2 regions of the Streptomyces sp. NPDC056128 genome follow, and region 2 is predicted to be linked to the other one. Evidence: riboswitches for the same ligand, from Rfam matches in the RefSeq annotation. Region 2 holds a riboswitch; the other holds the start of a gene.

Region 1 (14,780 bases), on a different contig from region 2:
CACCGGCGACGACGACAACCCGCTGTCCGCCTCGCCGTACGACGCGGCCGGTCAGATCTCCTTCAACGGCCCCAAGGACGCCGGGAAGAAGGCCGACCCGGACAAACCCCTGGAGGTCGTCGCCGAGGGCGCCGACGGGCGCATCACGGACGTCACGGCCATGGACGCGTCCGGCCGCTACGTCGCCGGCGAACTGTCCGCCGACGGCGCCCGCTGGCACAGCACCTCACCCCTGGCCGCCAACGCCAGCTACACGGTGCGGGTCAGCACCGAGGACGGCGACGGGGCGCCCGGCCGCAAGGTGCTCACCTTCGAGACGGGCAAGCCCGGCGCCAAGAAGACCCTGGACATCACCTTCGGGCCCAAGGCGGGCGCGTACGGGGTCGGCCAGCCCGTCACCGCGGAGCTGAGCCAGCCGGTCCGGGACAAGGCGCAGCGGGCCATAGTGGAGCGTGCGCTGAAGGTGGACTCCACGCCCGCGGTGGAGGGCGCCTGGCACTGGGTGGACGACAAGAAGCTCCATTACCGCCCGAAGGAGTTCTGGCCCGCGCACGCGACCATTCAGGTCCGCAGCACCCTCGACGGCATCAAGGTCGGCGACCGGATGTGGGGCGGCGCCGCCAAGCCCCTGAAGATCACCACGGACGACCGGGTGGTGGCCCTCACCGACGCCGCCGCACACACGCTGACGGTCTTCCAGGACGGCAAGGAGATCAAGAAGATCCCGGTCACCACCGGCAAGCCCGGCTTCGACACCCGCAACGGCGTCAAGGTCGTCCTCGGCAAGGAACCCTTCGTACGCATGCGCAGCACCACCGTGGGCATCGCCGAGGGCTCCGCGGAGTCGTACGACCTGCCGGTCCACTTCGCCACCCGCGTCACCTGGAGCGGCGAGTACGTGCACGCCGCCCCCTGGTCCGTCGGCTCCCAGGGCTCGGCCAACGTCAGTCACGGCTGCGTCGGCATGAGCACCGCCAACGCGGAGTGGTTCTTCAAGACCGTCCAGGAGGGCGACCTCGTGGAGGTGGTCAACTCCGGCGGCGAGATGATGGAGCCCTTCGGCAACGGCTTCGGCGACTGGAACCTGGACTGGAACAAATGGCGCACAGGCAGCGCCCTAACGGGCGGCACCGGCAACGCTTCCGGCACCGCGGAGCAGGCCCGGCTGCGACCTGAGAGCGTGTGAAGACGCCCCTCAGGGCAGCGCCGCCAGGGGCGCGGGGAACTGCGCGACAAGCCACAACGGCGCCGCACCCGCCACACAACCCCGCACCCCACCCCCCCCGAGGCGCCCTACACGCCCTGCAGCCTCTTCTCACGCAGCAGCGCGGCCAGCGCACCCGCGAACTCCACCGGCTCCACCGGCAGCGTCACAGCCGCCTCCGCCCGACTCCACGTGGCCAGCCACGCATCCTGCGGCCGCGCGATCAGCAGCAGCACCGGCGGGCACATGAAGACCTCGTCCTTGATCTGGCGGCAGACCCCCATGCCGCCCATGGGAAGGGCCTCCCCGTCCAGCACGCAGACGTCGATCCCGCCCTTGTCCAGCTCCTTGATCACGGCGGCCGGAGTGGCGCACTCCACGAACTCGACCACGGGGACGTCCGGAGCCGGCCGGCGGCCGGTCGCGAGCCGCACCTGTTCGCGGGTGTTGGAGTCGTCGCTGTAGACCAGCACCGTGGCGGTCGCCTGCATGCTTCCTCCGATACGCGGTGAAGACCGGTAAGGCTGTCGTGGCTGTCGTAGCCCGTTGGGCCGGATGCTACTCCCTTGAACACCTCGTCAACACCGGTTGGGACACGGCTTCGACGGGCCGTTCGATGGGCCATACGGGCAGTACAGACGGGGCGGACACTCCGAACGGCACCCCCCGGGGTGAGGGCGGGATAAGCGACCGACATAATGTCGGTCGTGGCGACAGCAACGACAGTAGAAACCGGGCACGCGCACCCGTCGGTCAACCGGCCGAACCTCACCAGCGTCGGAACCATCATCTGGTTGAGTTCCGAGCTGATGTTCTTCGCGGCCCTCTTCGCGATGTACTTCACCCTGCGATCGGTGACCGGCCCGGACTTCTGGTCCGAGAAGGCCGACGCGCTGAACTTCCCGTTCTCCGCGACGAACACCACGATCCTGGTGCTCTCCTCCCTCACCTGCCAGCTCGGCGTGTTCGCGGCCGAGCGCGGTGACGTGAAGAAGCTCCGGATGTGGTTCATCGTCACCTTCGTGATGGGTGCGATCTTCATCGGCGGTCAGGTGTTCGAGTACACCGAGCTGGTCAAGCACGAGGGCCTCTCGCTCTCGTCCGACCCGTACGGCTCGGCGTTCTACCTGACCACCGGCTTCCACGGACTGCACGTGACGGGCGGCCTCATCGCCTTCCTGCTGGTCCTCGGCCGCACCTACGCGGCCCGGAGGTTCACCCACGAGCAGGCGACCGCGGCCATCGTCGTGTCCTATTACTGGCACTTCGTCGATGTCGTCTGGATCGGCCTCTTCGCCACGATCTACATGATCAAGTAGTCGCGGCACGCACCCGCGCAATACCAGAAGCATCGACGCAGAAGATCCTGACACCGGGGTAATCCGTGAAAAAGCTCTCCGCACGACGACGCCATCCGCTGGCGGCGCTCGTCGTCCTACTCCTCGCGCTGGCATGCACAGGGGGGCTGTACGCCGCGTTCGCACCCGCGAGCAAGGCGCAGGCCGATGAAACCGCCCAGTCCCTCGCCATCGACGAGGGCAAGAAGCTCTACGCCGTCGGCTGTGCCAGTTGCCACGGCACCGGAGGTCAGGGCACCACCGACGGCCCGAGCCTGGTGGGCGTGGGCGCCGCCGCCGTCGACTTCCAGGTCGGCACCGGCCGTATGCCGGCCCAGCAGCCCGGCGCGCAGGTCCCGAAGAAGAAGGTCATCTACTCCCAGGCGGAGATCGACCAGCTCGCGGCCTACATCGCCTCGCTGGGTGCCGGTCCCGCCGTCCCCTCGGAGGAGAAGTACGGCCCGGAGGGCGCGGACATCGCCAAGGGTGGCGAGCTGTTCCGCACCAACTGCGCGCAGTGCCACAACTTCACCGGCAAGGGCGGCGCCCTGACGCACGGCAAGTACGCGCCGACCCTCGAGGGTGTCGACCCCAAGCACATCTACGAGGCCATGCAGACCGGCCCGCAGAACATGCCCTCCTTCCCCGACACCACGCTGTCGGAGCAGAACAAGAAGGACATCATCGCCTACCTGGACGCGGTCAACGGTGACGACACCGTCGAGCCCGGTGGCCTCAGCCTCGGCGGACTGGGTCCGGTCAGCGAGGGTCTGTTCGCGTGGGTCTTCGGACTGGGCACGCTGATCGCCGTCGCCGTCTGGGTCGCAGCTCGGACCGCAAAGGCCAGGAAGTCATGAGTAGCCAAGACACTCCAGAAGAGAACCTGCCCGCTGAGCAGGTCGAGCCGCACGAGCACAGCTCGCTGCGACCCGCGGACGAGAAGAACCCGTTCGCCGACCCCGGTCTTCCGCCCCACGAGCACCGGGTCCAGGACACCGACGAGCGGGCCGCCAAGCGGTCCGAGCGCACGGTCGCCCTGCTGTTCACGGTGTCGATGCTGGCCACCATCGGCTTTATCGCCTCGTTCGTGGCGATCCCGGTCGACAAGTCGGTCTACATCTTCCCGATCGGTCACATCAGCGCGCTGAACTTCGCGCTCGGCATGACGCTCGGCGTCGCGCTGTTCACGATCGGCGCGGGCGCGGTCCACTGGGCCCGCACCCTGATGTCCGACGAGGAGGTCGCCGACGAGCGGCACCCGATCGAGGCCGACAGCGAGACCCGTGCCAAGGTCCACGCGGACTTCAAGCAGGGCGCCAAGGAGTCCGTGATCGGGCGCCGCAAGCTGATCCGCAACACGATGTTCGGCGCGCTCACCCTGGTGCCGCTCTCCGGCGTCGTCCTGCTGCGCGACCTCGGCCCGCTGCCCGGCACCAGCCTCCGCCACACCCTGTGGTCCAAGGGCAAGCTGCTGGTCAACATGAACACCCACGAGCCGCTGCGTCCCTCCGACGTCGCGGTCGGGTCGCTCACCTTCGCCATGCCAGAGGGCCTGGAAGAGCACGACCACGACTTCCAGACCGAGATCGCCAAGGCGGCCCTGATGATCATCCGGCTGGAGCCGGACGCCATCAAGGACAAGCGCGAGCTCGAGTGGTCGCACGAGGGCATCGTGGCGTACTCGAAGATCTGCACCCACGTCGGTTGCCCGATCTCCCTGTACGAGCAGCAGACGCACCACGCGCTGTGCCCCTGCCACCAGTCCACCTTCGACCTTGCCGACGGCGCCCGGGTGATCTTCGGTCCCGCCGGTCACGCCCTGCCGCAGCTGCGCATCGGCGTGAACGACGAGGGTTACCTCGAAGCGCTCGGCGACTTCGCAGAGCCCGTCGGTCCTAGCTTCTGGGAGCGCGGATGAGTACTTCAGAGAGCAACGAGTCCCGCTCCCGCGGGAAGGCCCCGGCCGGCGAACGGGTCGCCGACTGGGCCGACGGCCGGCTCGGGATCTACTCCCTGGCCAAGGCCAACATGCGCAAGATCTTCCCCGACCACTGGTCGTTCATGCTGGGCGAGGTCTGCCTCTACAGCTTCATCATCATCATCCTCACGGGTGTGTACCTGACGCTGTTCTTCCACCCCTCGATGAACGAGGTGGAGTACCACGGCTCGTACGTCCCGCTGCAGGGACAGCTGATGAGCGAGGCGTTCAAGTCCACCCTGGACATCTCGTTCGACGTCCGCGGTGGTCTGCTGATCCGGCAGATCCACCACTGGGCGGCGCTGATCTTCCTCGCCGGCATGTTCGTGCACATGATGCGCGTCTTCTTCACCGGCGCGTTCCGCAAGCCGCGTGAGATCAACTGGCTGTTCGGCTTCCTGCTGTTCGTCCTCGGCATGTTCACCGGCTTCACCGGTTACTCGCTCCCGGACGACCTGCTCTCCGGCACCGGTGTCCGCTTCATGGAGGGCGCGATCCTGTCCGTGCCGATCGTCGGCACGTACCTCTCGTTCTTCCTGTTCGGCGGCGAGTTCCCGGGCGACGACTTCGTGGCCCGCTTCTACTCGATCCACATCCTGCTGCTGCCGGGCATCATGCTCGGCCTGGTGGTCGGCCACCTGATCCTGGTCTTCTACCACAAGCACACGCAGTTCGCGGGTCCGGGCAAGACCAACAAGAACGTCGTCGGCATGCCGCTGCTGCCGGTGTACATGGCGAAGGCCGGAGGCTTCTTCTTCCTGGTCTTCGGTGTGATCGCCGCCGTCTCGGCCATCGCCACGATCAACCCGATCTGGGCCATCGGTCCCTACCGGCCGGACCAGGTCTCCACCGGCGCCCAGCCCGACTGGTACATGGGCTTCTCCGAGGGCCTGATCCGTGTGATGCCCGGCTGGGAGGTCAACTTCTGGGGCCACACACTCGCCCTGGGCGTGTTCATCCCGCTGATGATCTTCCCGCTGGTCCTCGTGGCGATCGCGGTCTACCCGTTCATCGAGTCCTGGGTCACCGGCGACAAGCGCGAGCACCACATCCTGGACCGCCCGCGCAACGCCCCGACCCGGACGGCCTTCGGTGTCGCCTGGATCACCTGGTACATGATTCTGCTGATCGGTGGCGGCAACGACCTGTGGGCCACCCACTTCCACCTGTCGATCAACGCGATCACCTGGTTCGTCCGCATCGCGTTCTTCGTCGGACCGGTCCTCGCGTTCATCGCCACCAAGCGGATCTGCCTCGGCCTCCAGCGCCGGGACAAGGAGAAGGTGCTGCACGGCCGCGAGTCGGGCATCATCAAGCGCCTGCCGCACGGTGAGTTCATCGAGGTGCACGAGCCGCTCAGCCAGGAGCAGCTGCACACCCTCACCGCGCACGACCAGTACAAGCCCGCCGAGATCGGCCCGACGGTCGACGAGAACGGTGTCGAGCGCAAGGTGTCCCGCGGCGAGAAGCTCCGCGCCAAGCTGAGCGAGTCGTACTACGGCGAGGAGTCGCAGATTCCGAAGCCGACCGTCGAGGAGTACAAGGAGATCACGAGCGGCCACGGCCACCACTGACCCTCCTGCGTCGCCACACCACGGTCGAAGGGCCCCGTCCGTTCCGCGGACGGGGCCCTTCGCCGTGCCCGGGGCTGGATAGGGTGGGACCACACTCCTTCTCCACGACCTACGACCATCAGGAGCGACCATGAGCGCTGTGACCCCCGCTGGAGGCGACATCGCGGGCGGCCGCTCCTGGCCCGCCCTGCTGAACCGGCTGCTGGACGGCCACGACCTGTCCCAGGACGACACCGCGTGGGCGCTGGACGTGATCATGCGCGGCGAGGCGACCGACGCGCAGATCGCCGGCCTGGCGGTGGGCCTGAGGTTCAAGGGCGAGACCGTCGAGGAGATCTCCGGCCTGGTCCGCACCATGTACGCGCACGCCAACGTCATCGAGGTGCCGGGCGAGACGGTCGACATCGTCGGCACCGGCGGCGACGGCGCCAAGACGGTCAACATCTCCACCATGTCGGCGATCGTCGTGGCCGGCACGGGCGCGAAGGTCGTCAAGCACGGCAACCGGGCCGCCTCCTCGGCCTCCGGGGCCTCCGACGTCCTGGAGAAGCTCGGCGTCAATCTGGAGCTGACGCCGCAGCGGGTGGCGGAGGTCGCCGAGGAGGCCGGCATCACCTTCTGCTTCGCCGTGAAGTTCCACCCGGCGCTGCGCCACGTGGCCTCGGCGCGCGGCCAGCTCGGCATCCGCACGGTGTTCAACTTCCTGGGCCCGCTGACCAACCCCGCGAAGGTCAAGGCCCAGGCGATCGGCGTCGCCCACGCCCGGATGGCGCCGATCATCGCCGGTGTCTTCGCGGAGCGCGGCCACTCGTCCCTGGTCTTCCGGGGCGACGACGGCCTCGACGAGTTGACCACGACCGCCACGTCCCGGGTCTGGGTCGTGCGCGACGGCCGGGTGACCGAGGAGACCTTCGACCCGCGGGACGTCGGCCTCGAACTGGTGCCGGTCGAGGCCCTGCGCGGCGCCGACGCCTCCTACAACGCCGACGTCGCCCGGCGTCTGCTGAACGGCGAGACGGGCCCCGTGCGGGACGCCGTGCTGCTGAACTCGGCGGCCGCCCTGGTCGCCCTGGAGGGCGGCGAGGGACCCCTGCCGGAGCGCATCCGGGCCGGCATGGACCGGGCGGCCGAGGCGATCGACTCGGGCGCCGCCAAGCGCGCCCTGGACCGCTGGGTGGCCGCCAGCAACGCGTAGGCCCCGCCGTGTGACGTGCGTCCCGCGATCCGGACTCGGGTTGCGGGACGCCGATCACTTCCCATAGGTTTTTCAGCAGGTCATGAGTGACAGTCATGAGGCCCCGGCCGACTGTCCGGCAACCCTCCGTCCGTGGCGGGGTGCCCCGGGTGAAGACCAGGTCGTGGACAGCAAGGTTCACGGCAAGCGCGGACCCCTCGCACGCTTTCCGAAGTGTGGGGCCAGGGGTCCTGGTCGTCCGAGGGAGTCTCCCGTGAACCAGCGAATGCGATAGGGCCGCAGAGCCCCGCCTCCGCACACCCTCTTCTTCTCTTTCACAGCGCCCTACTGCGCGCTGGTCCTCACGGGAGTCCGCCATGTCCGTACCCACCGCTGTCGCCACCCCGCTGCCCGTCCTGGGCCGCGACGTCACCGTCCCGCTCGTCACCGGCGGGGAGGTCACCTACGCCGCGCTCGACTACGCCGCCAGCGCCCCCGCGCTCCAGCGGGTCTGGGACGACGTGGCCGCCTACGCCCCGTACTACGGCAGCGTGCACCGCGGCGCCGGGTACCTGTCGCAGCTGTCGACCGACCTGTTCGAGAACGCCCGCGACACCGTCGCCGAGTTCCTCGGCTGCCGGGAGGACGACCAGGTCGTGTTCACCCGGTCCACCACCGACTCCCTCAACCTGCTGGCCGGCGCGCTGCCCGCCGGCTGCCGGGTCTTCGTCTTCGAGACCGAGCACCACGCCTCGCTGCTGCCCTGGCGCGACGCGGACGTGACCTACCTCGACGCCCCCCGCACCCCCGACGAGGCCGTCGAGACCCTGGAGCGCGCCCTCGCCGCCCGCGAGCCGTACGGGCCCGCCCTGGTCTGCGTCACCGGCGCCTCCAACGTCACCGGTGAGCTGTGGCCGGTGCGTGAACTGGCCGCCGCCGCACACGCGCACGGCGCCCGGATCGTGCTGGACGCCGCCCAGCTCGCCCCGCACCACCCGGTGAGCGTGCGCGACCTCGACGTCGACTGGGTCGCCTTCTCCGGGCACAAGCTGTACGCCCCGTTCGGCTCCGGCGTGCTGGCCGGCCGTGCCGACTGGCTGCGCGAGGCCGAGCCCTACCTCGCCGGCGGCGGCGCCAGCCGCAGTGTCACCCGGCGCGCCGACGGGGGCGTGGACGTGCGGTGGCACGACAGCGCCGCCCGGCACGAGGCCGGGTCGCCCAACGTCATCGGCGTCTACTCGATCGCCTCCGCCTGCAAGGCCCTCACCGAGGCCGGGTTCGACTCGCTGGTCGCCCGCGAGGAGCACCTGATCGCCAAGGTGCGGGAGGGCCTCGCCGAGGTGCCCGAGGTGCGGGTCCTCTCCCTCTTCGGCGACGACGCGCCCCGCGTGGGCGTGCTCTCCTTCGTCGTCGACGGCTGGAACAGCTCCCACTTCGCCGCCGCGCTCTCCGCCGAGTACGGCATCGGGGTGCGCGACGGCCTGTTCTGCGCCCACCCGCTGGTGCGCACCCTGCTCGGCGGCGAGCCCGGCGCGCAGGGCGAGTGCGGCGCCCCGGAGGCGGCGCCGGGGGAGAAGTCCCTCAACGCCATCCGCGTGAGCTTCGGCGCCGGCACCCCGGACGAGCACGTCGAGCGGTTCGTGCACGCCGTCAAGGAGCTGGTCAGCGACGGCGCCCGGTGGAGCTACCGCACCGAGGACGGCCGCTGCGTGCCCGACACCTCCGCCGCCCTGGGCAGTTCCGCCGCCTGAGCCGGCCGGCCCGGCAGCCGCGACCCCAGGAGCACCATCCGCAACGCCCGCTCCGTGGCGTCCGTCAGCAGCTCCGCGGCCCGCAGCAGCGCGTCCGCCAGGGCCATCGGCGCCGGCATGATCCCGTGGCAGGCGTCCACCCCCGGCACGTCGTGCGCGCCCTCGCCGAGCGTGCCGGCCAGGGCGAGGACCGGACGGCCGTAGAGCTTGGCGCGCCGGGCCACCTCCGCCGGGACCTTGCCGCGCGACGTCTGGTGGTCCAGGGCGCCCTCGGCGGTGAGCACCAGGTCGGCACGGGCGAGGCGGGCCTCCAGGTCGAGGTGGTCGAGCAGCACGTCGAAGCGGGGCAGCAGCCGGGCGCCGACCGCGGCCAGCCCGGCGCCGAGCCCGCCCGAGGCGCCGGTGCCCGGGCCGCCCCGCAGGTCCGTGCCGCTGACCCCGAGGTCGCGGGTGAGGACGCGCGCCCAGTTCTCCAGACCGGCCGACAACTGCTCCACCTGTGCGGGCGTCGCCCCCTTCTGCGGGCCGAACACCCGGGCCACGCCCCCTTCGCCGCACAGCACGTTGTACGGGTTGCAGGCGACGAGCAGCTCGGTGTCCTTCAGCCGGGTCTCCAGGCCGGACGGGTCGACGCGGGCGAGGCGGACCAGCTCGCCTCCGCCGGGCGGCAGTTCGAACCCGTCCGCGTCCAGCAACCGCGCCCCGAGCGCCTGGAGCGCCCCCGCGCCCCCGTCCGACGTACCGGAGTCGCCGCAGCCGACCAGGATCCGCCGCACCCCGGTGTCGAGCGCGGCGCCGATCAGCTCGCCGACGCCGTACGTGGTCGTCGCGCCGGGGTCGCGCAGGGCGCGGGGGACCAGGGACAGCCCCGCGACTGCGGCCATCTCCACCACCGCCGTGTCCCGGCCGCCGAGCAGCGCGAAGTGGGTGCCGACGGGTTCGCCGACCGGGCCGGTGGCGGCCAGCGCGACCAGCCGCCCGCCGGTCGCGGCGGCCAGCGCCACGGCCGTGCCCTCACCGCCGTCGACCAGCGGGATCCGGTCGATCTCGGCGGCCGGCAGCACCCGGCGGACACCGGCCGCGATGGCGTCGGCGGCGGCCTGCGCGGACAGGGACTCCTTGAAGCCGCTAGGGGCGACGACAACACGGCTCAGCTTGGAGGACACAGAGGACGCAGAGGACGCAGAGGACGCAGAGGGCGCAGGGGGCGCAGAGGACACGGACGGCATGGCGGACATGGCGGACTCCTTCATCGGGTGACGGGCACGCCGAGCAGCGGCCAGACGGCGGCGGCGAAGAACAGCACGAGGAGGGCGGTCAGCGGGGCCAGGACGGCGGACAGCCGCAGCAGGTCGCGCGGGGTGTAGGTGGGGGTGCCGGGGATGTCGGAGAAGAGCGTGACCGGCTTGGCGGAGGCCGGCAGCGTGTGACAGAAACCGGCCGCGGCGGTCGACGCGAGCGCCGCGGCGACCGGATTGACCCCCGCGCCGACGGCCGCGGCGATCACCAGCGGGACCAGTACGGACGAGCGGGCCGAGCGGGACTGGAGGACCAGGTGGGCCGCCGTGCTCACCGCGACCACGACCCCGAGGAAGACGGCCGGCGCCACGTGTGCGGGCAGCCCCGACACCAGCCACTTCGCCGCCCCGGAGTCCGCGAGCGCCACGCCCATCGCCATGGTCGCCGCCATGAACAGCAGCAGCGACCAGGGCACCGTCTTCAGCGCGTCCTTGAGCCGTACGGTGCCCAGCGCGGGTGAGGAGGCGACGACCGCCCCGATCAGCGCCACCACCGCGGGCGACACGTGGTGCAGGGGCTCGCTGCACCACAGCGCCACCACCGTGGCCAGCAGCAGGGCACAGCGCTTCTCCGCCTGCGTCCACGGGCCGGTGACCGGGCTCTCGCTGTGCCGCTGTATCTCCTCGGCGGTGATGTGGACCGGGCCCTCGCGGTCCGCGCGGCGCGTGGTGGTCAGCAGGACGGTCTCGGCGGCCAGATGGGAGGAGGCCACCGCCAGCGGCAGCCCCAGCAGCAGCCATTGTGTGAACCCGATCCGGTCCCCGGTCGCCTCCCACAGCACCGACACGGTGATCAGATGCGCGCCCGCGCCGATCAGGGTGGCGACCGCCGACAGCAGGATCACTGTCGGGAACAGCAGCGCCAGCATGACCACCAGCCGCTTCCGGTCCGCGAGGGCCTTGGCGAGCGCGAGGAACACCGGCAGCGCGAGCGCCGCCCGGCCCGAGGTGGCCGGCACCGCGAACGCGGTCACGACCAGCGCGGCCGTCGTCAGGTGCACCAACTGCCGCACGGTGCGCGCCCCGCCGACCAGGAACGCCGCGGCCCGCCCGGCGAGCCCGGTCCGCGCCACCGCCGCCGCCAGCACGAAGGCGCAGATCAGCAGCCACACCGTGGCGTCCCCGAGGGTGCCGAAGAGGGTGTCGCTGCTGATCACTCCGGTCGCGGTCAGCGCGAGCCCGGCGCCGAGCGCGATGTACGTGTCGTCGATCGGCGTGCCGATCCAGGCACAGGTCGCCAGCGCGAACACGGCCAGGGTGAGCCGCGCGTCGCCGCCCAGGGCGGGGAAGTTGGCGGGGACCGCCAGCAGCGCGCACAGGGACAGCGCCACGCACAGGGCCGCCGCGAGGCGGAGGTTCAACGTCACGTCATCGAGGGTTCACGGGTGCGGTGAGCCCTCAATGAGCGTCACATGAAGGAAACTTCACCAGGCCGGCAGCCGGTACCCCATCCCGCGCACGGTCTCCACCTGCTGCGCCCCGAGCTTCTTGCGCAGCGCCCGCACGTAGACGTCCACGATGTTGGAGCCCGGGTCGAAGTCGTAGCCCCACACGTGCGACAGGATCTGCTCGCGGGAGAGTACCTGCCCCGGATGGCGCAGGAACAGCTCCAGGAGCACGAACTCACGGGCCGTCAGGTCCACCGTCCGCCCCTGGGCGCGGGCCCGGCGGGTGCGCAGGTCCAGGCTGAGCGCCCCCGACTTCAGTACCGTCACCTCCGGCGCGCGGGCCGCCGTACGCAGCCGGAGCCTGACCCGGGCGAGCAGTTCCTCGAAGCGGAACGGTTTGGTCATCCAGTCGTCGGCGCCGCCCTCCAGGCCGGCCACCGTGTCCCGGACCGAGTCCCGGGCGGTCAGCACGATCACCGGGGTCGTCACCCGGGCCTCGCGCAGCTCGCGCAGGACCGTGAAGCCGTCCCGGCCGGGCAGCCCGATGTCCAGTACGACCAGGTCGAAGCCGCCGGTGAGGGCGTACTCGTAGGCGGCCTCGCCGTCGCCGACGGCGGTGGTGGTGAAGCCGTTGGCGCGCAGGCCCTTCTCGACGAAGGAGGCGATGCGCTCCTCGTCCTCGACGATGAGGATGCGGTTCATGGGCGTGCCTCTTCCGGAGTCAGTCCAGTGTCAGTACGAAGGTGGCGCCGCCGCCCTCGGTGGCGCGCAGGTCGACCTGGCCGCCGTGCCCCTCGGCGATCGCCCGGACGATCGACAGCCCGAGCCCGGCGCCCGTGCCGCGCACCCCGCGCCGGGCCGTGCCGCGCCGGAACCGCTCGAAGATCACCTCGGCGTCCTGCGCCTGGACCCCGGGGCCGGAGTCGGCGACGTACAGCTCGACGCGGGCGCCGTCGGCGCGGGAGCCGATGCGGATGGTCTGGCCGGTGGTGGTGTGCTGCACCGCGTTCTGCGCGAGCTGCACCATGGCCTGTGTGATCCGCTGGGGGTCGAGCCGGGCCTCCCGGTCGGCGACCTCGGCCAGCACCCAGTCCCGGTCGCCGAGGGTGCGGGCCTTGACGTAGACGTCGGCGGTGAGTTCGGCGAGCTGCACCGGTTCGGGGGTGACGAAGTCGGGGCGTTCGGCCTTGGCGAGCAGCAGCAGGTCCTCGACGATGCGGCTCATCCGGTCCAGTTCGTCCGTGACGAGCCGGATGGTCTCCTCGCGCTCGGCGGGCTCGTCGCCCATCAGTTCCAGGTGGCCGCGCACGATGGTGATGGGGGTGCGCAGTTCGTGGCCGGCGTCGTCGACGAACCGGCGCTGGGTGGCGAAGGCGCGCTCCAGCCGGTCCAGCATGGCGTTGAAGGTCTCGGCCAGGGCGGCGACGTCGTCGTGGCCGTGCACCGGGATGCGCCGGGTCAGGTCCTGCTCGGTGAGCTGCGCGGCCGTGGTGCGCACGAGCCGCACCGGTTTGAGGATGCGGCCGGCGACCACCCAGGCGATGCCCGTCGTCATCAGCAGGGCGACGCCCGAGATGGCGAGCAGGACGCGGAACACCTCGTCCGCGCGGGCCTGTTCGCGGCCCGGGTGGAAGGCGACCACGAAGGCGGCCGCCGGTTCGCCGCCGTAGCGGGCCACGGTGACCTTGGCCCAGCGGATCTCGCCCTCGGGCCGCTCCAGGGTGCCGGTGGAGTCGGGCGAGGCGTAGATGCGGCGCCGGGCGTCGGCGTCCTCGTGCAGGGGGCGGTCGACCGGGATCTCGCGCTGCTGGATGATCTGGGTGGGCCTGCTGCCCACCTCGCCCACCAGGCCGACCAGTTCCTCGTCCAGGTCGGCGTACTGCCGCTCCAGGAAGACCCGCAGCAGCCGGCCCGGGTCGGTGAAGGGGCGGCCGGTCTCCGGGTCGAACCCCTGCTCCTCGAAGTTGGCGAACTCGCCGGCCTCCTGCGCGAGCAGGCCGTTGATCCGCTGGTCGGTGTCGCGCAGCAGGATCGAGCGGGTGGTCGCCGCCACCGAGGCGAGCGCGACCGCCATCACGAGCAGCAGCCAGAGCAGGATGCGGACCCGGGCCGAGATCCGTCGGCGTTCACGGTCAGCCGTCGGCTCCGTCGTCCCCGGCTCCGTCGTCGGCGTCCCGGCCTCGGTCGTCGTCATCGTCGTCATCCGAAGGGCCGTCCGTCACCGGCGGCCGGGTCACCACCTGGTCGCTGGGCGTGGGCTCGGGCGAGGAGGAGGCCGGCGCCGGGGTGGGGGAGCCGCTCTCCAGCTCCACCTTGGCCGGGACTTTGGGCTCCTGGGGACTGTCGGTGAGGGCGAAACTGGTCGCGGCGATACCGAGTGGAATCAGGACGACGGCGGCGAGTGCCGCCATCCGGCGGGAGAAGACCATACGTCCGATGCTGCGCGCGGTACCTGGTGGTTTCGATGAGGCCTGCATGAAGAACTCCTCATCCGGGGCATCGGCCTTCGGTCGCCTGCGGGTGCGTTGTGGTTGCTCGCGCCCACGCGGCGGAGCCGCAGATCAACACCGCCCCGCGCCCCTTCGGGGCGCGCACCGGCGGAGCGTCTAGCTGTCGAGGCCGATGGCGAACGCCGCCTCCAGGTCGTGCTGCGAGTACGTCCGGAACGCGACGTGGGTGTCGGTGCCCTCCACGCCCGGGATCTTGCTGATCCGGCCCGGGATGACGTCGGCCAGGTCCTCGTGCCGGCTCACCCGCACCATGGCGATCAGGTCGTAGGTGCCGGTGACGGAGAAGACCTCGCTGACGCTCTCCAGCGCGGCGATCTGCTCCGCGATCTCGGGAATCCGGTCCACGCTGGTCTTGATGAGCACGATCGCGCTGATCACGGCTGGTTCTCTCCCTCGGGGGCCGCCACTGGAACGCTCTTCACTCTAGGGCCTGTCCGGCGGACCATGCCGCGGACGCGGGGTCTGGCACGCACATCTGCGGCGTTGTCGTCACTCGCCGACGCTCCGCGTCGACTCCTTCCTCCGCCTTGCAGCTGCACGCACCAGACCCCGCTCACCGGCACCGA
Region 2 (14,780 bases):
TCGCCGGCCACCGGTGCGAGGACCGTCGCCGCGGACAGGGCGACCGCGCGGGCCAGCCGGTCCGGCCAGGGCAGGTGCTCGACCAGGCCGGAGAGCAGGCCCGCGACCGCCGAGTCGCCCGCGCCGGTCGGGTTGCCGTGCACGTGGGCGGGGGGCGCGGCACGCCAGCGGCCCTCCGGGGTCACCGCGAGCAGCCCCTCCGCGCCCAGCGAGGCGATCACCGAGCGGGCGCCGCGGCGCCGGGCCGCCTGGGTGGCCCGCAGCGGCTCGTGCGAGCCGGTCAGCTCGGCCAGCTCGTCGGCGTTCGGCTTGATCAGGTCCGGGCGGGCGGCGACGCCCCGCCGCAACGGCTCCCCGCTGGTGTCGAGCAGCACCGGCACGCCCGCGGCGCGCGCGGACCGCACCAGACCGGCGTAGGCGCCCACCGGGACGCCCGGCGGCAGGCTGCCGCACAGCGCCACCGCGGAGGCACCGGCGAGCAGCTCCTCGTACGTGTCCTGGAAGGCGTTCCACTCGGCGGGTGCGACGGCCGGGCCCGGTTCGTTGAGCTGGGTGGTGTCGCCGGTGCGTTCGTCGACGACGGCGATGGTGCGCCGGGTGGCCCCGGCGACCGGCACCAGCGCGTCGGCCACCCCGCGCACGCCGGCCAGTCCCTCGCGTACGACGCCGCCGGTGGTGCCGCCCGCGAAACCGGTGACCGTCACCTCGTGCCCGAGGGCCGCCAGCACCCGGGCCACGTTCAGCCCCTTGCCGCCGGCCCGCTCCGTCACGTCGGTGACCCGGTGGGACGCGTGCGGCCGCAGGGACCGGACCCGGTAGGTGATGTCGAGAGCGGTGTTGAGCGTGACGGTGAGGATCACCGGTACCGACCTCCCCCGATCGCCTCCGGCCGTCTGTCCCGGAGATGTTTTCCGAAGACACGATCATGCCAAACGGACGGCGGTCGGCCCAGTCCCCCCGTCGGATCAGCCCAGTTGGGGCTCGACCACCCAGGCGCCGTGGCGCATCACGCCCCGCACGTCGAAGGCGTCGTCCAGCACCACCAGGTCGGCGTCCTTGCCGGGCTCCAGTGAGCCGATCCGGTCGCCGAGGCCGAGCAGCCGGGCCGGGTTGGCGGAGATCGCCGTGACGACGTCCCCGACGGGCAGCCCGTCGACCGTCACCGCCCGCTTGAAGGCGCGGTCCAGGGTCAGCGTGGAGCCCGCGATCGAGCCGCCCTCCACCAGCCGGGCCACCCCGTCCGCGACCTCGACCTCCATCGGGCCGAGCAGATAGCGGCCGTCGCCGAAGCCGGCCGCGTCCATCGCGTCCGTGATGAGCGCGACCCGGTCCGCGCCCGCGTGGTGGAAGGCCAGCTGGAGCGAGGCCGGGTGCAGATGCGTGCCGTCGTTGATCAGCTCGACGGTGATCCGCTCGTCCTCGAGGAGCGCGGCGATCGGGCCGGGGGAGCGGTGGCCGAGCGGCGGCATCGCGTTGAAGAGGTGCGTGGCGACCGTGGCGCCCGCGTCGATGGCCTGGAGCGTCTGCTCGTACGTCGCGTCCGTGTGCCCGACCGCCGCGATCACGCCGTGCTCCGCGAGCAGCCGTACGGAGTCCAGGCCGCCCGGCAGCTCGGTCGCCAGCGTGACCATCTTCGCGTGCCCGTGCGCGGCGTCGACCAGCTTGCGGACCTCGGCCGGATCGGGGTCGCGCAGCAGTTGCTCGTCGTGCGCGCCCTTGCGGCACGGGGAGATGAAGGGCCCCTCGAAGTGGATGCCGGCGATGTCGCCCTGCTGGGCCAGTTCGGCGAGCATCCCCGCGTGCCGGGCGAGGAAGTCCAGGTCGCCGGTGACGGCGGAGGCGACCGTCGTGGTGGTGCCGTGCCGGCGGTGGGTGTCGACGCCCTTGAGGATCTCCTCGGGGGTGCCGCCGGCGAAGGAGGCGCCGCCGCCGCCGTGGTTGTGGATGTCGACGAAGCCGGGCACCACCCAGTGGCCCGACAGGTCGAGGACTTCCGCGCCGGGGGGTGCCGTGTCCGCGATCCGGGTGCCGTCGACGATCACGCGGCCGTCGTCCACGGTCCCGGTGGGCAGTACCACCCGGGCACCGGCGAGAACCTTGCTTGGGGCCATCAGGTGGTTACCTCCGGGGGAGTCGCGGTCGTGGGGGTGGTGCCGGTCGGTTCGGTGCCGAGCAGGTCCCAGGCGAGCAGCCCGGCACCCAGGCAGCCGGCGGTGTCCCCCAGCGCCGCGGGGACGATCTCCGGCAGCTTCTGGAAGGTGACGCGCCGCCGCACGGCGTCCCGCAGCGGTGTGAACAAGGTTTCCCCCGCCTCGGCGAGGCCGCCACCGATGATCAGGACGCGCGGGTCCAGCAGAGTGAGCGCGGTGACCAGTCCGTCGGCCAGCGCGTCCACGGCGTCCTGCCAGACCGCGAGCGCGCGGGCGTCGCCCGACTCGACGGCCTTGGCGCAGTCGGCGGCGTCCGCGGCCGGGTCGCCCGAGGCTTCGGCCCACGCCTGGCTGACCGCCGACGCGGACGCGAACCGCTCCAGACAGCCGCGCTGCCCGCACGGGCACGGGATGCCGCCGGGCCGCACGACGACGTGGCCGATCTCGCCCGCGAAGCCGTGGGCGCCCGACTCCACCCGGCCGTCGATGCCGATGGCGCCCGCGATGCCGGTGCCCAGCGGCACGAACAGGAACCGGTCGGCGCCCTGTCCGGCCCCGATCCGCCCCTCGGCGAGCCCGCCGGCGCGCACGTCGTGGCCGAGGGCGACGGGGACGGCGCCGAGCCGGTCGCCGAGCAGGGCCCGCAGGGGTACGTCGCGCCAGCCGAGGTTGGCCGCGTACACGGCGGTGCCGTGCTCCTCGTCGATGATGCCGGGGACGGCCACGCCGGCCGCGCGGGCGGGCTCGCCGAACCGGTCGGCACCGTGGGCGCGCAGTTCGGCGGCGAAGTCGAGGATGCCCGCGACCACCGCCTCGGGCCCGCGCTCGCGGCCGGTGGCCCGGCGGGCCCGGTGCAGCAGCTCGCCCCCGGACCCGACGAGGGCGGCCTTCATCCCGGTGCCGCCCACATCGAGGGCGATGACATGTCTCACGGGGACAGTGTGGCCCGTTGACCCGGGAGAGGTCTAGTCCACTGCCGTGGTGTAGACCTTAATCCGTTAAACGAACAGGCACAGGGTTGGGGATTCAGGTGCAGCGGCGTAGGACAGGAACGATCGCGGTGGTGTCCGCACTGGGCATGACGGCGGTCCTCGGCGGCTGCGGCCTCACCGGCGACTCCGGCGAGGTGACCCTGAAGCTGGTCGCCGCCGACTACGGCGACAGCAAGGACAACAGCTCCCAGAACTACTGGGACGAGCTGGTCAAGTCCTACGAGGCCAAGAACCCCGACGTGCACGTCGAGGTGGACGTCTACTCCTGGAACGACGTCGACCGGAAGGTCCGGGAGATGGTCGAGGCCGGTGAGGCGCCCGACATGGCGCAGATCGGCGCGTACTCCGACTACGCGGACAAGGACCTGCTCTACGCGGCCGACGACGTGCTCTCGATCCCGGTCCAGGCCGACTTCGTCTCCCAGCTCGCGGGCGCCGGCCAGGTCAACGGGGTCCAGTACGGGCTGCCCTTCGCGGCCTCCACCCGCGTGCTCTTCTACAACAAGACCCTCTTCGCCGAGGCCGGCCTCACCCCGCCCAAGTCCTGGGACGACCTCGCGGAGGCGGCCGAGGCGCTCGACGAGAAGGGCGTGGAGTACCCGTACGCCCTGCCGCTGGGCGCCGAGGAGGCGCAGGCGGAGACCATGCAGTGGATGCTCAGCGGCGGGGGCGGCTACACCGACGACGTCGGCACGTACTCCGTCGACTCGCCGCAGAACGTCACCACCTTCACCTGGCTCCGGGACGAGCTGGTCGGCAAGGGCCTCACCGGCCCGATCGCCCCCGGCAAGTTCAACCGCGCCGACGCCTTCGCCGCCTTCGCCAACGGCGACGTCGGCATGCTCAACGGCCACCCCTCGCTGATGAAGATGGCCTCCGACAAGGGCGTGAAGTACGGCATGGTGACGACCCCCGGCGTCGACGGCGAGAGCCAGAACACGCTGGGTGTCTCCGACTGGATGACGGCCTTCAAGAAGAACGGCCACCAGGAGGAGATCGGCGACTTCCTCGACTTCGTCTACAGCGACGAGAACGTCCTCGACTTCTCCCGCCAGTACGACCTGCTGCCGGTGACCACCTCCGCGTCCCAGGTCATGAGCACCGCGGCGGAGGACAAGAACCTCAAGCCCTTCCTGGACGAACTGCTGCTCTCCCAGCTGTACCCGGTCGGCAAGACCTCCTGGGCCTCGGTCAGCGCGGACGTCAAGAAGCGCATCGGCCAGGCGGTCGCCCCCGGCGGCAGCCCCCAGGAGGTGCTCGCCCAGATACAGGCGACCGCGATGCGGGTGGGCAGCGCGGAGTAGCGGCCGCGCTGTCGGTGGCGGGCGCTACGGTGCCGTACATGGACCTGGGAGAGCTGGCCGAGCGGGAGCGCGGCATCCTCGCGCTGGAGCGCCGCGGCTTCCCCGGCCCCGGCGCGAAGGAACGCGCGATCCGCGAGGAGCTGGGCCTGGCCCCCGTCCGCTACTACCAGCTCCTCAACGCCCTCCTGGACGACCCCCGCGCCCTGGCCACCGACCCGGTCACGGTCAATCGCCTCCGCCGGATACGGGAGTCGCGCCGCACGGAGCGGTGAGGCGGCGATGAGGTTGCCGTCCGCGTCGGCGGGATAGGTTCGCGGTATGGGCAGCCACCAGGACTCCACCCGTGCCGACTCCCCGGACCACCTGCCGACCCCCTCGACGGCGGCCGGACGCGCGGGGCTCGACGCGCTCCTCGCCGACCCCGGCCGTGCGGTGATCGCGCTGGACTTCGACGGCACGCTGGCCCCGATCGTCGCCGACCCCGACCGGGCGCGGGCCCACCCGGAGGCCGTACCGGCGCTCGCGGCCCTCGCCCCGAAGGTCGCCGCCGTCGCGGTGATCACCGGCCGCCCGGCCGAGGTCGCCGTCCGGCACGGCGGCTTCGCGGACGTCCCGGGCCTCGACCACCTCGTCGTCCTCGGCCACTACGGCGCCGAGCGCTGGGACGCCGCCACCGGCACCCTCACCACGCCCGAACCGCATCCCGGCGTCGCCGCCGTCCGCGCGGAGCTGCCGGGCCTGCTGGAGCGGTCCGGGGCCGGGCAGGGCACCTGGACCGAGGAGAAGGGCCACGCGGTCGCCGTCCACACCCGCCGCGCCCCCGACCCGCAGGCCGCCTTCGACGTCCTGCGCGTCCCCCTCACCGACCTGGCCTCCCGGCACGGCCTGATCGTCGAACCGGGCCGCATGGTCCTCGAACTGCGCCCACCCGGCATGGACAAGGGCGCGGCGCTACGGGCGTACGTCCGCGACACGGACGCCGCGTCCGTCCTCTACGCCGGCGACGACCTCGGCGACCTCCCCGCCTTCGCGGCGGTCGACGTCCTGCGCGCCGAGGGCACCCCGGGCCTCCTCGTCTGCAGCGGCAGCGACGAGGTCCCGGACCTCAGAAAGGGCGCCGACGTGGTGGTCGACGGCCCGACGGGGGTGGTGCGACTACTGCGCGCCCTGGCCACGCGCCTCGCCTAGCCGCCCCCGCCGCCGCCTGCAGGCAGTCGTGCTGCCTAGGGCGCCCCCGCCGCAGCCTGCGGGCATGCGTGCCGCCTGGGGCGGCACGGGTGGGCGCAGGCGGCACCCCGCTACGCCGGGCCACGGACACCCACCCAGCCCCAACGCCGGGCACCCGCCATCAAGCCCTCAGCGCATCCAACTGCTCAAGAAACCACCGCGCCGGAGGCAGCGCCGTCCCCGCCGCGGCCAGCCGCTTCGAGCGCTCGGCACGCTCCGCCGGGGCCACGGACAGCGCGGTGTGCAGCGCCTCCGCCGTCCCGGACACGTCGTACGGGTTCACCACCACCGCGTCCTCGCCCAGCTCCTCGTACGCCCCCGCCTCCCGCGACAGCACCAGCACGCACCCCTCGTCGGAGACGACCGGCACCTCCTTCGCGACCAGGTTCATCCCGTCCCGCACGGGGTTGACGAGGGCCACGTCGGCCAGCCGGTACGCCGCCAGCGACCGCGCGAAGTCGTCCTTCACGTGCAGCACGACCGGCGTCCAGTCCGCCGTACCGAACTCCTCGTTGACGGAGTCGGCGACCCGCCGCACCTCGCCCGTGTAGTCCCGGTACACGGCGAGATCCTGCCGCGACGGGTAGGCGAACGCGACGTGCACCACCCGCTCCCGCCACTCCGGCCGCGCCACCAGCAGCTCGCGGTAGGCCAGCAGCCCCCGCACGATGTTCTTGGACAGCTCGGTGCGGTCCACCCGCACGATCGTGCGGCGGCCCTCCCCGATCTCCTCCCGCAGCGCCGCCATCCGCTCGTCCACGTCGGCCTCATGCGACCGCGCGCGCAGGAAGTCCGCGTCCGCGCCGAGCCCGTGCACGCCGGTCTCCGTACCGCCGAGCCCGCCCACCAGGGCGTCGCAGCACGCGGTGAACGCGTCGGCCCAGCGCCGGGTGAGGAACCCGAGCCGGTCGGCGCCGAGCATGCCGCGCAGCACCTGCTCGGCGATGTCGTCCGGCAGCAGCCGGAAGTAGTCGACCGGCGCCCACGGCGTGTGCGAGAAGTGACCGATCCTGAGGTCCGGCCGCAGCTCGCGCAGCATCCCCGGCACCAGCGTCAGGTGGTAGTCCTGCACGATCGCGACCGCGCCCTCGGCGGCCTCCTCGGCCAGCGCCTCCGCGAAGCTCCGGTTGTACGCCTCGTAGGAGGCCCACTGCCGCCGGAACTCCGCGTCGAAGACCGGCTCCAGGGGCGTCTGGTAGAGCATGTGGTGCACGAACCACAGCACGGAGTTGGCGACCCCGTTGTACGCGTCCGCGTGCACGTCCGCCGGCACGTCCAGCATCCGCACGCCGTCCTCGCCGACCCCGCGCCGCACCGCCTCGCGGTCACCCTCGCCCAGCGCGGAGCACACCCACAGCGCCCCCGCGTCCGGCCCGATGGCCGACAGCCCCGAGACCAGCCCGCCACCACCCCGTTTCGCGCGCAGCGCCCCGTCCTCACCCACCTCGTACGAGACCGGCCCCCGATTGGAGGCGACCAGCACCTGAGCAGCACCGAAGCTTGAAGCCATACGCCTCAACCTAGCCCGGCCCCGAAATACTCAAACGTGGTCGCGCGTCACCTCAATGGTGATTCAGTCACGCGTCTTGTGCAGAAAGTGTGAACAGGAAGAGGATGTGCAGTGCACATTTCAACTTTCTGGGGGGTGGGCGCATCATGCCCATACGTACGCGACACCCGCGCACGCGCAGACTCGCCGGCACGGCGGCACTGATCACGGCCTCCGCACTGGCCCTGGCCGGCTGCGGCGACGGGGACATCGGTGCGAAGGAGGACAGCCGGCCCGCGTCGGCCACCGCCACTGCCACTCCGAGCAGCAGCCCCACCCCCGAGGCCGCCCTCAGCACCGAGACCCCGACGCCCACGCCGACCCCGACGCCCACCGCCGTCACGTTGCCGGACCTCACCGGCCGCGGCATCGGGGCGGCCGTCCTCGCCGCCGAGAAGGCGGACGTCGACTACACCGTGCGCCTCCAGGGCACCGGGCAGCGGGCCTCCTCCTGGGGCAGCGGTGAGAAGGCCTGCGGGCAGAGCGGTGGCTCCGGCGCCGTGACCTTCACCGTCCCCCGCGACGGCCGCGACTGCGCCGGGCGTCTGCTGCACACCCCCAAGCCGACCCCGAAGCCGTCGAAGACGCGGGACAGCGGCACGGGCGGTACCGGCGGCGGTACCGGCGTGTGCGAACTGATGAGCCCCGCGGGCAACTGCTACGCCGACGGCCAGTTCTGCGCCAAGAAGCACCGCGGCCTGAGCACCCACGGCCGCGGCGGCGAGTACCTGACCTGCGAGCAGGACTCGGGCGGCGTCTGGCGCTGGTCGGACGGCGTCTCCGGCTGACGCCTACGCCACCCGCCGCGCCGCGTACTCCGCGATCTCCGTCATCGGTGGCCGTTCCTCCGTGTCCACGGCGTGGGTGCGGGGCTCGAAGCCCGTGGGGCCGCGTTCGAACTGGGTGAGGGTCGGGCGGACCAGGTGGCCGCGGGCGAGGCGGAGCTGGGCGGTGCGGTAGATGGCGGCGGACATGCGGCCCAGGGCCTGGCCGTCCTGGTGGTGGTGGCGGCGGACGCCGACGTCGACCTGGGCGAGGGCGTCCAGGCCGACCAGGTGCAGGGCGTCGACCAGCATGCCCAGCTCGACGCCGTAGCCGACGGGGAAGGGGAGCCGTTCCAGCAGGGAGCGGCGGGCCGCGTACTCGCCGCCGAGCGGCTGTACGAAGCCGGCCAGCAGCGGCCAGTGCAGGTTGAGCAGCGGGCGGGCCACCAGCTCGGTGACCCGGCCGCCCTGGCCCGGAGTGGTGCCGAGGGGGCGGTCGTACATCGCCTTGACGAGCTGGACGTCCGGTTCGGTGAGCAGCGGGCCGACGATCCCGGAGACGAAGTCGGCGGAGAACTCGCGCAGGTCGGCGTCGACGAAGCAGACGATGTCGCCGCCGGTGACCAGCAGCGAACGCCACAGCACCTCGCCCTTGCCCGGCACCGCCGGGACACGCGGCAGGATCGCGTCGCGGTGCACGACCCGCGCGCCCGCCGCCGCGGCCACCGCCGACGTACGGTCGCTCGACCCGGAGTCCACCACCACGATCTCGTCGACGAGCGGAGCCCGGACCATCAGCTCGCGGCGGATCACCGTGACGATCTCGCCGACCGTCGCCTCCTCGTCGAGGGCCGGGAGCACCACGCTGACCGTCTGCCCGGTGGCCTGTTTGGCGGCCAGCAGCTGCCGGATCGGCCGGTCCCCGGCGGACCAGGAACGCGCGCTCAGCCAGCGCTCGACTTCTTCCAGCACGGTCCCAGGGCTCCTTCGTGATCAGTTGTGATCCATCTCGCGGTACGGACGACTATCTCAACCGTCCTGGCCTTCGGTTACAGTCTTGAACAACGCGCAGGACCACCGCATGCCGGGGTCGCCGCGCGTACCAGCGAAAAACAACTTCATACCGCTCATCCAGAGGGGCAGAGGGATACGGCCCGTTGAAGCCCCGGCAACCCTCCAGTCGGTTCTTGTCACACAGACGTGGCGAGGCTCCCGACTAGGGAAGGTGCCAAATCCGTCTCACGGCGAGATGCGTCGTGAGGAAGATGAGGAGAAAGGGCCTCGCCTCCATGGCTGTGCAGACTGCCGAAACCTCCACGAACACCCCGGGCGCCACCGACACCACCGTCGACCTCGGCCCCGCCGCCGCCCTGAGCTGCCGGGAGTGCGGCCACCGGGTCCCGCTCGGCCCGCTCTTCGCCTGCCAGGAGTGTTTCGGCCCGCTGGAGATCGCCTACGACTTCTCGGCCTACGACACCGAGGAACTCCGCAAGCGGATCGAAGCGGGCCCCGCCAACATCTGGCGCTACGCCCCCCTGCTGCCCGTCCCCGCCGACGTGGCCGACAAGCCGAACATCAACCCGGGCTGGACCAAGCTGGTCAAGGCCGACAACCTGGCCCGCGAGCTGGGCGTCACCGGCGGTCTCTACGTCAAGGACGACTCCGGCAACCCGACGCACTCCTTCAAGGACCGCGTCGTCGCCCAGGCCCTGGAGGCCGCCCGCGCCTTCGGCTTCACCACCCTCTCCTGCTCCTCCACCGGCAACCTCGCCGGTGCCGTCGGCGCCGCCGCCGCCCGGGCCGGCTTCCGCTCCTGCGTGTTCATCCCGCACGACCTGGAGCAGGGCAAGGTCGTCATGGCCGCCGTCTACGGCGGCGAGCTGGTCGGCATCCAGGGCAACTACGACGACGTGAACCGCTTCTGCTCCGAGCTGATCGGCGACCCGGCCGGCGAGGGCTGGGGCTTCGTCAACGTCAACCTGCGGCCGTACTACGCCGAGGGCTCCAAGACCCTCGCGTACGAGATCTGCGAGCAGCTCGGCTGGCGGCTGCCCGACCAGATCGTCGTCCCGATCGCCTCCGGCTCCCAGCTCACGAAGATCGACAAGGGGCTGCAGGAGCTGATCAAGCTCGGGCTGGTCGAGGACAAGCCGTACAAGATCTTCGGCGCCCAGGCCGAGGGCTGCTCGCCGGTGTCCACGGCGTACAAGGCCGGCCACGACGTCGTACGCCCGCAGAAGCCGGACACCATCGCCAAGTCGCTGGCCATCGGCAACCCCGCCGACGGGCCCTATGTCCTGGACATCGCGCGGCGTACCGGCGGTGCGGTGGAGGACGTGACCGACGCGCAGGTCGTGGACGCGATCAAGCTGCTCGCCCGGACCGAGGGCATCTTCGCGGAGACCGCCGGTGGTGTGACGGTGGGGGTCACCAAGAAGCTGGTCGAGAGTGGCTTGCTGGACCCGTCGCTCACCACGGTCGTCCTCAATACCGGTGACGGTCTGAAGACGTTGGACGCGGTGGCGGACACGGGGCTGACTGCGACCATTCGTCCCAACCTCGACTCGTTCCGTGAGGCCGGCCTCGAGTAAGACAGCTTGTACGTCGTCTGCGGGCTGGTGGGGGCTGGTCGCGCAGTTCCCCGCGCCCCTAGGTAAGTCAACTTGACCGGAGGTTCAAGTGAGCGTCAACGTCCGCATCCCTACCATCCTGCGCACCTACACCGGTGGCCAGGCCGAGGTCAGTGCCGAGGGTGCGAATCTCGGTGAGGTCATCTCCGACCTGGAGAAGAACCACACCGGTATCGCCGCCCGCGTCCTGGACGACCAGGGCAAGCTGCGCCGCTTCGTCAACGTCTACGTCAACGACGACGACGTGCGCTTCGAGCAGGGCCTGGAGACCGCCACCCCGGACGGCGCGGGCGTCTCCATCATCCCGGCGGTCGCCGGCGGCTGATCACGCCGTTGGTTACCGCTGGTAATCGTGGTGACGCAGAGTTCATCGAATTGCCCCCTCCGTAAGAGAAGCGGAGGGGGCAATTCCATTGGATTGAGCGCGGTAGAGTTGGGGAACACGCTCCCGATCAAGGCATCGGGAACCTTGAATTCCTGCCGCCCGCCCGACAAGAAACAGCCAAAGTGTGGGTGTGTTTCGCGGCTTTTGTGACTTTTGTGTGCCCCGACTTGACCCACATTCAGGGGAAAGCTCGTCATATTCCGGACCGGGTACGTCCAGATTTCTCGTCCGATTGACCTGTTGCAGACGGCAGTTGGACAGATACATTCAGCCGCGGTCGACGCGTTCCGGCGCACGCCCCCAGTCGTGGGGGGTGAGGTCTGACCCGGGTCCGCGAAGTGCGGATCTGTGCAAGGGCCAGTAATAGGGGAGTTAGGCATGGCTCAGGGCACCGTCAAGTGGTTCAACGCGGAGAAGGGGTACGGCTTCATCGCGGTCGACGGTGGTGCGGATGTTTTCGTCCACTACAGCGCGATTCAGATGGACGGCTACCGCACCCTCGAAGAAGGCCAGCGGGTCGAGTTCGAGATCTCGCAGGGTCAGAAGGGCCCGCAGGCCGACATGGTTCGCCTCAGCGCCTGAGACGTTCGGCCACCGCAAGTAAACGGTTCTTCTCCGAAGGGCCCGCACCTCCCCGGAGGTGCGGGCCCTTCGGGCTGCCCGGACCCGGGGCGCGCCCGGTGTTCGCGGGTGGCTGAGCGGGCGGCCGGATCCCCCGGAGGCGCTTGCACTCGATGGGGTCGAGTGCTAATCATTGGCGTTAGCACTCTGAAGGTGAGAGTGACAACGAAGGACCGGGTCGGTGAGGCCCGCAGGCCGGGTGGGGAAGGAACCACGAGGTCGGCGAGCCGTCCGTCGCGGGCGCGGGCGCGGTCCGAAGGAATCACCCCCAGTCCTGGAGGGACCACTTCACATGGCCAAGATCATCGCGTTCGACGAGGAGGCACGGCGCGGCCTCGAGCGCGGCATGAACCAGCTCGCGGACGCCGTCAAGGTGACGCTCGGCCCCAAGGGCCGCAACGTCGTCCTCGAGAAGAAGTGGGGCGCCCCCACGATCACCAACGATGGTGTCTCCATCGCCAAGGAGATCGAGCTCGAGGACCCGTACGAGAAGATCGGCGCCGAGCTGGTCAAGGAAGTCGCCAAGAAGACGGACGACGTCGCCGGTGACGGTACGACCACCGCGACCGTTCTCGCCCAGGCCCTGGTCAAGGAAGGCCTGCGCAACGTCGCGGCCGGCGCCAACCCGATGGCCCTGAAGCGCGGCATCGAGAAGGCCGTCGAGGCCGTCTCCGCCGCCCTGCTCGAGCAGGCGAAGGACGTCGAGACCAAGGAGCAGATCGCCTCCACGGCCTCCATCTCCGCCGCCGACACCCAGATCGGCGAGCTGATCGCCGAGGCCATGGACAAGGTCGGCAAGGAAGGCGTCATCACCGTCGAGGAGTCCCAGACCTTCGGTCTGGAGCTGGAGCTCACCGAGGGTATGCGCTTCGACAAGGGCTACATCTCGGCGTACTTCGCCACCGACATGGAGCGTATGGAGGCGTCGCTCGACGACCCGTACATCCTGATCGCCAACTCCAAGATCGGCAACGTCAAGGACCTGCTGCCGCTCCTGGAGAAGGTCATGCAGTCGGGCAAGCCGCTGCTGATCATCGCCGAGGACGTCGAGGGCGAGGCCCTGTCGACCCTGGTCGTCAACAAGATCCGCGGCACCTTCAAGTCCGTCGCCGTCAAGGCCCCGGGCTTCGGTGACCGCCGCAAGGCCATGCTCGGCGACATCGCCATCCTCACGGGCGGCGAGGTCATCTCCGAGGAGGTCGGCCTCAAGCTGGAGAACGCGTCCCTGGACCTCCTGGGCCGCGCCCGCAAGGTCGTCATCACCAAGGACGAGACCACCATCGTCGACGGCGCCGGCTCGACCGACCAGGTCAACGGCCGCGTCAACCAGATCCGCGCCGAGATCGAGAACAGCGACTCGGACTACGACCGCGAGAAGCTCCAGGAGCGCCTGGCGAAGCTGGCCGGCGGCGTGGCCGTCATCAAGGCCGGTGCCGCCACCGAGGTCGAGCTCAAGGAGCGCAAGCACCGCATCGAGGACGCCGTTCGCAACGCGAAGGCGGCCGTCGAGGAGGGCATCGTCGCCGGTGGTGGCGTGGCCCTGCTCCAGGCCTCCCAGGTCTTCGAGAAGCTGGAGCTGTCGGGTGACGAGGCGACCGGCGCCAACGCCGTGAAGCTCGCCCTGGAGGCCCCGCTGAAGCAGATCGCCGTCAACGGTGGTCTCGAGGGCGGCGTCGTCGTGGAGAAGGTCCGCAACCTCCAGGTCGGCCACGGCCTGAACGCCGCGACCGGTGACTACGTCGACATGATCGCCGAGGGCATCATCGACCCGGCGAAGGTGACCCGTTCCGCGCTGCAGAACGCCGCCTCCATCGCCGCGCTGTTCCTCACCACCGAGGCCGTCATCGCCGACAAGCCGGAGAAGGCCGCCGCGGCCGGTGCTCCGGGCGGCATGCCGGGCGGTGACATGGACTTCTGATCGACCGGTTCCGGTTGATCGAGCGTCCCGCACGAACCGAGGGCGGCACTCCCCGAGCGGGGGGTGCCGCCCTCGGCGTTGTCCCGGACCGGGGCTGTGGGCCGGATCACGCCCCGGCGGGTGCGGTGGGCGGAATGAGGGCTGGTGGATGCGGGGTTCACGCTGGAGAGTGTCCATGCGCACGCACATACCACCTGGTACCCCCCACCAAGGAGCCCCCACGTGACCGTCACCCCCGTCGAGGCCGCCTCCCGCGCCGCCCAGATCCTCGCCCGCCCGGCCACCATCAACGGACTCACCGTGCCGAACCGCATCGCGATGGCGCCGATGACCCGGATGTTCTCCCCGGGCGGCGTCCCCGGTGAGGACGTGGTGTCGTACTACTCCCGCCGGGCCGCCGCCGGAGTCGGCCTGATCGTCACCGAGGGGACGTACGTCGGTCACGACTCCGCCGGGCAGAGCAGCCGAGTGCCCCGGTTCCACGGCGAGGAGCAGCTCGCCGGATGGGCGAAGGCCGCCGACGCGGTGCACGCGGCGGGCGGCACGATCGTGCCCCAGCTGTGGCACATCGGCATGGTGCGCAAGGCCGGCCAGCCGCCGTTCGCGGACGCCCCCGCCGTCGGCCCCTCCGGGCTGCGCATCGGCGAGGACGAGGTCACCGGCACGGCCATGACCCGGCGCGACCTGGACGACGTCATCGGCGCCTTCGCCCAGGCCGCCGCGGACGCCGAGCGCATCGGCTTCGACGGCGTGGAGATCCACGGCGCCCACGGCTACCTCGTCGACCAGTTCCTGTGGTCCGGCACCAACCGCCGCACCGACGCCTACGGCGGCGACCCCGTGGCCCGCACCCGGTTCGCCGCCGAGATCGTGGCCGCCGTACGGGAGAGGGTCTCGCCGGAGTTCCCCGTGATCTTCCGCTACTCGCAGTGGAAGCAGGAGGCCTACGACGCCCGCCTCGCCGAGACCCCCGAGGAGCTGGAGGCGATCCTCGCCCCGCTCGCCTCGGCCGGCGTCGACGCCTTCCACGCCTCCACCCGCCGCTACTGGCTCCCCGAGTTCGACGGCTCCGACCTCAACCTCGCCGGCTGGACCAAGAAGCTGACCGGCCGCACCACCATCACCGTCGGCTCGGTCGGCCTCGACGGCGACTTCACCAAGGCGTTCCTGGGCGAGGGCGCCCCCGTCGGCAGCCTCGACAACCTCCTCGACCGCCTGGAGCGCGACGAGTTCGACCTCG

What was found. Region 2 has a riboswitch for S-adenosylmethionine ahead of thrC (threonine synthase). Riboswitches for the same ligand answer to the same signal wherever they lie in the genome.
Positions count from the first base shown of each region.
Region 1: linked by a shared signal. The riboswitch ahead of ACFC1X_RS23560 (aminotransferase class V-fold PLP-dependent enzyme) and the one ahead of thrC (threonine synthase) in region 2 are both predicted to bind S-adenosylmethionine.

Region 1 is NZ_JBHJVQ010000012.1:208,012-222,791, reverse strand. It holds gene ACFC1X_RS23595 (Ig-like domain-containing protein) at 1-1,186, shown strand, start outside; gene ACFC1X_RS23590 (hypothetical protein) at 1,294-1,695, opposite strand; gene ACFC1X_RS23585 (heme-copper oxidase subunit III) at 1,903-2,523, shown strand; gene ACFC1X_RS23580 (c-type cytochrome) at 2,589-3,398, shown strand; gene ACFC1X_RS23575 (Rieske 2Fe-2S domain-containing protein) at 3,395-4,459, shown strand; gene ACFC1X_RS23570 (cytochrome bc complex cytochrome b subunit) at 4,456-6,093, shown strand; gene trpD (anthranilate phosphoribosyltransferase) at 6,224-7,288, shown strand; SAM riboswitch class IV at 7,367-7,483, shown strand; gene ACFC1X_RS23560 (aminotransferase class V-fold PLP-dependent enzyme) at 7,645-9,018, shown strand; gene ACFC1X_RS23555 (glycerate kinase) at 8,952-10,184, opposite strand; gene ACFC1X_RS23550 (SLC13 family permease) at 10,268-11,683, opposite strand; gene ACFC1X_RS23545 (response regulator transcription factor) at 11,741-12,406, opposite strand; gene ACFC1X_RS23540 (ATP-binding protein) at 12,426-13,898, opposite strand; gene ACFC1X_RS23535 (small secreted hydrophilic protein) at 13,837-14,133, opposite strand; gene ACFC1X_RS23530 (Lrp/AsnC family transcriptional regulator) at 14,311-14,592, opposite strand; gene ACFC1X_RS23525 (rhomboid family intramembrane serine protease) at 14,704-14,780, opposite strand, start outside.
Region 2 is NZ_JBHJVQ010000026.1:66,321-81,100, reverse strand. It holds gene ACFC1X_RS31905 (1-phosphofructokinase family hexose kinase) at 1-860, opposite strand, end outside; gene nagA (N-acetylglucosamine-6-phosphate deacetylase) at 966-2,111, opposite strand; gene ACFC1X_RS31895 (ROK family protein) at 2,111-3,043, opposite strand; gene ACFC1X_RS31890 (extracellular solute-binding protein) at 3,229-4,446, shown strand; gene ACFC1X_RS31885 (DUF3263 domain-containing protein) at 4,485-4,718, shown strand; gene otsB (trehalose-phosphatase) at 4,765-5,634, shown strand; gene ACFC1X_RS31875 (trehalose-6-phosphate synthase) at 5,795-7,183, opposite strand; gene ACFC1X_RS31870 (hypothetical protein) at 7,330-8,010, shown strand; gene ACFC1X_RS31865 (glucosyl-3-phosphoglycerate synthase) at 8,014-8,958, opposite strand; SAM riboswitch class I at 9,111-9,258, shown strand; gene thrC (threonine synthase) at 9,276-10,577, shown strand; gene ACFC1X_RS31855 (MoaD/ThiS family protein) at 10,666-10,941, shown strand; gene ACFC1X_RS31850 (cold-shock protein) at 11,380-11,583, shown strand; gene groL (chaperonin GroEL) at 11,915-13,540, shown strand; gene ACFC1X_RS31840 (NADH:flavin oxidoreductase) at 13,763-14,780, shown strand, end outside.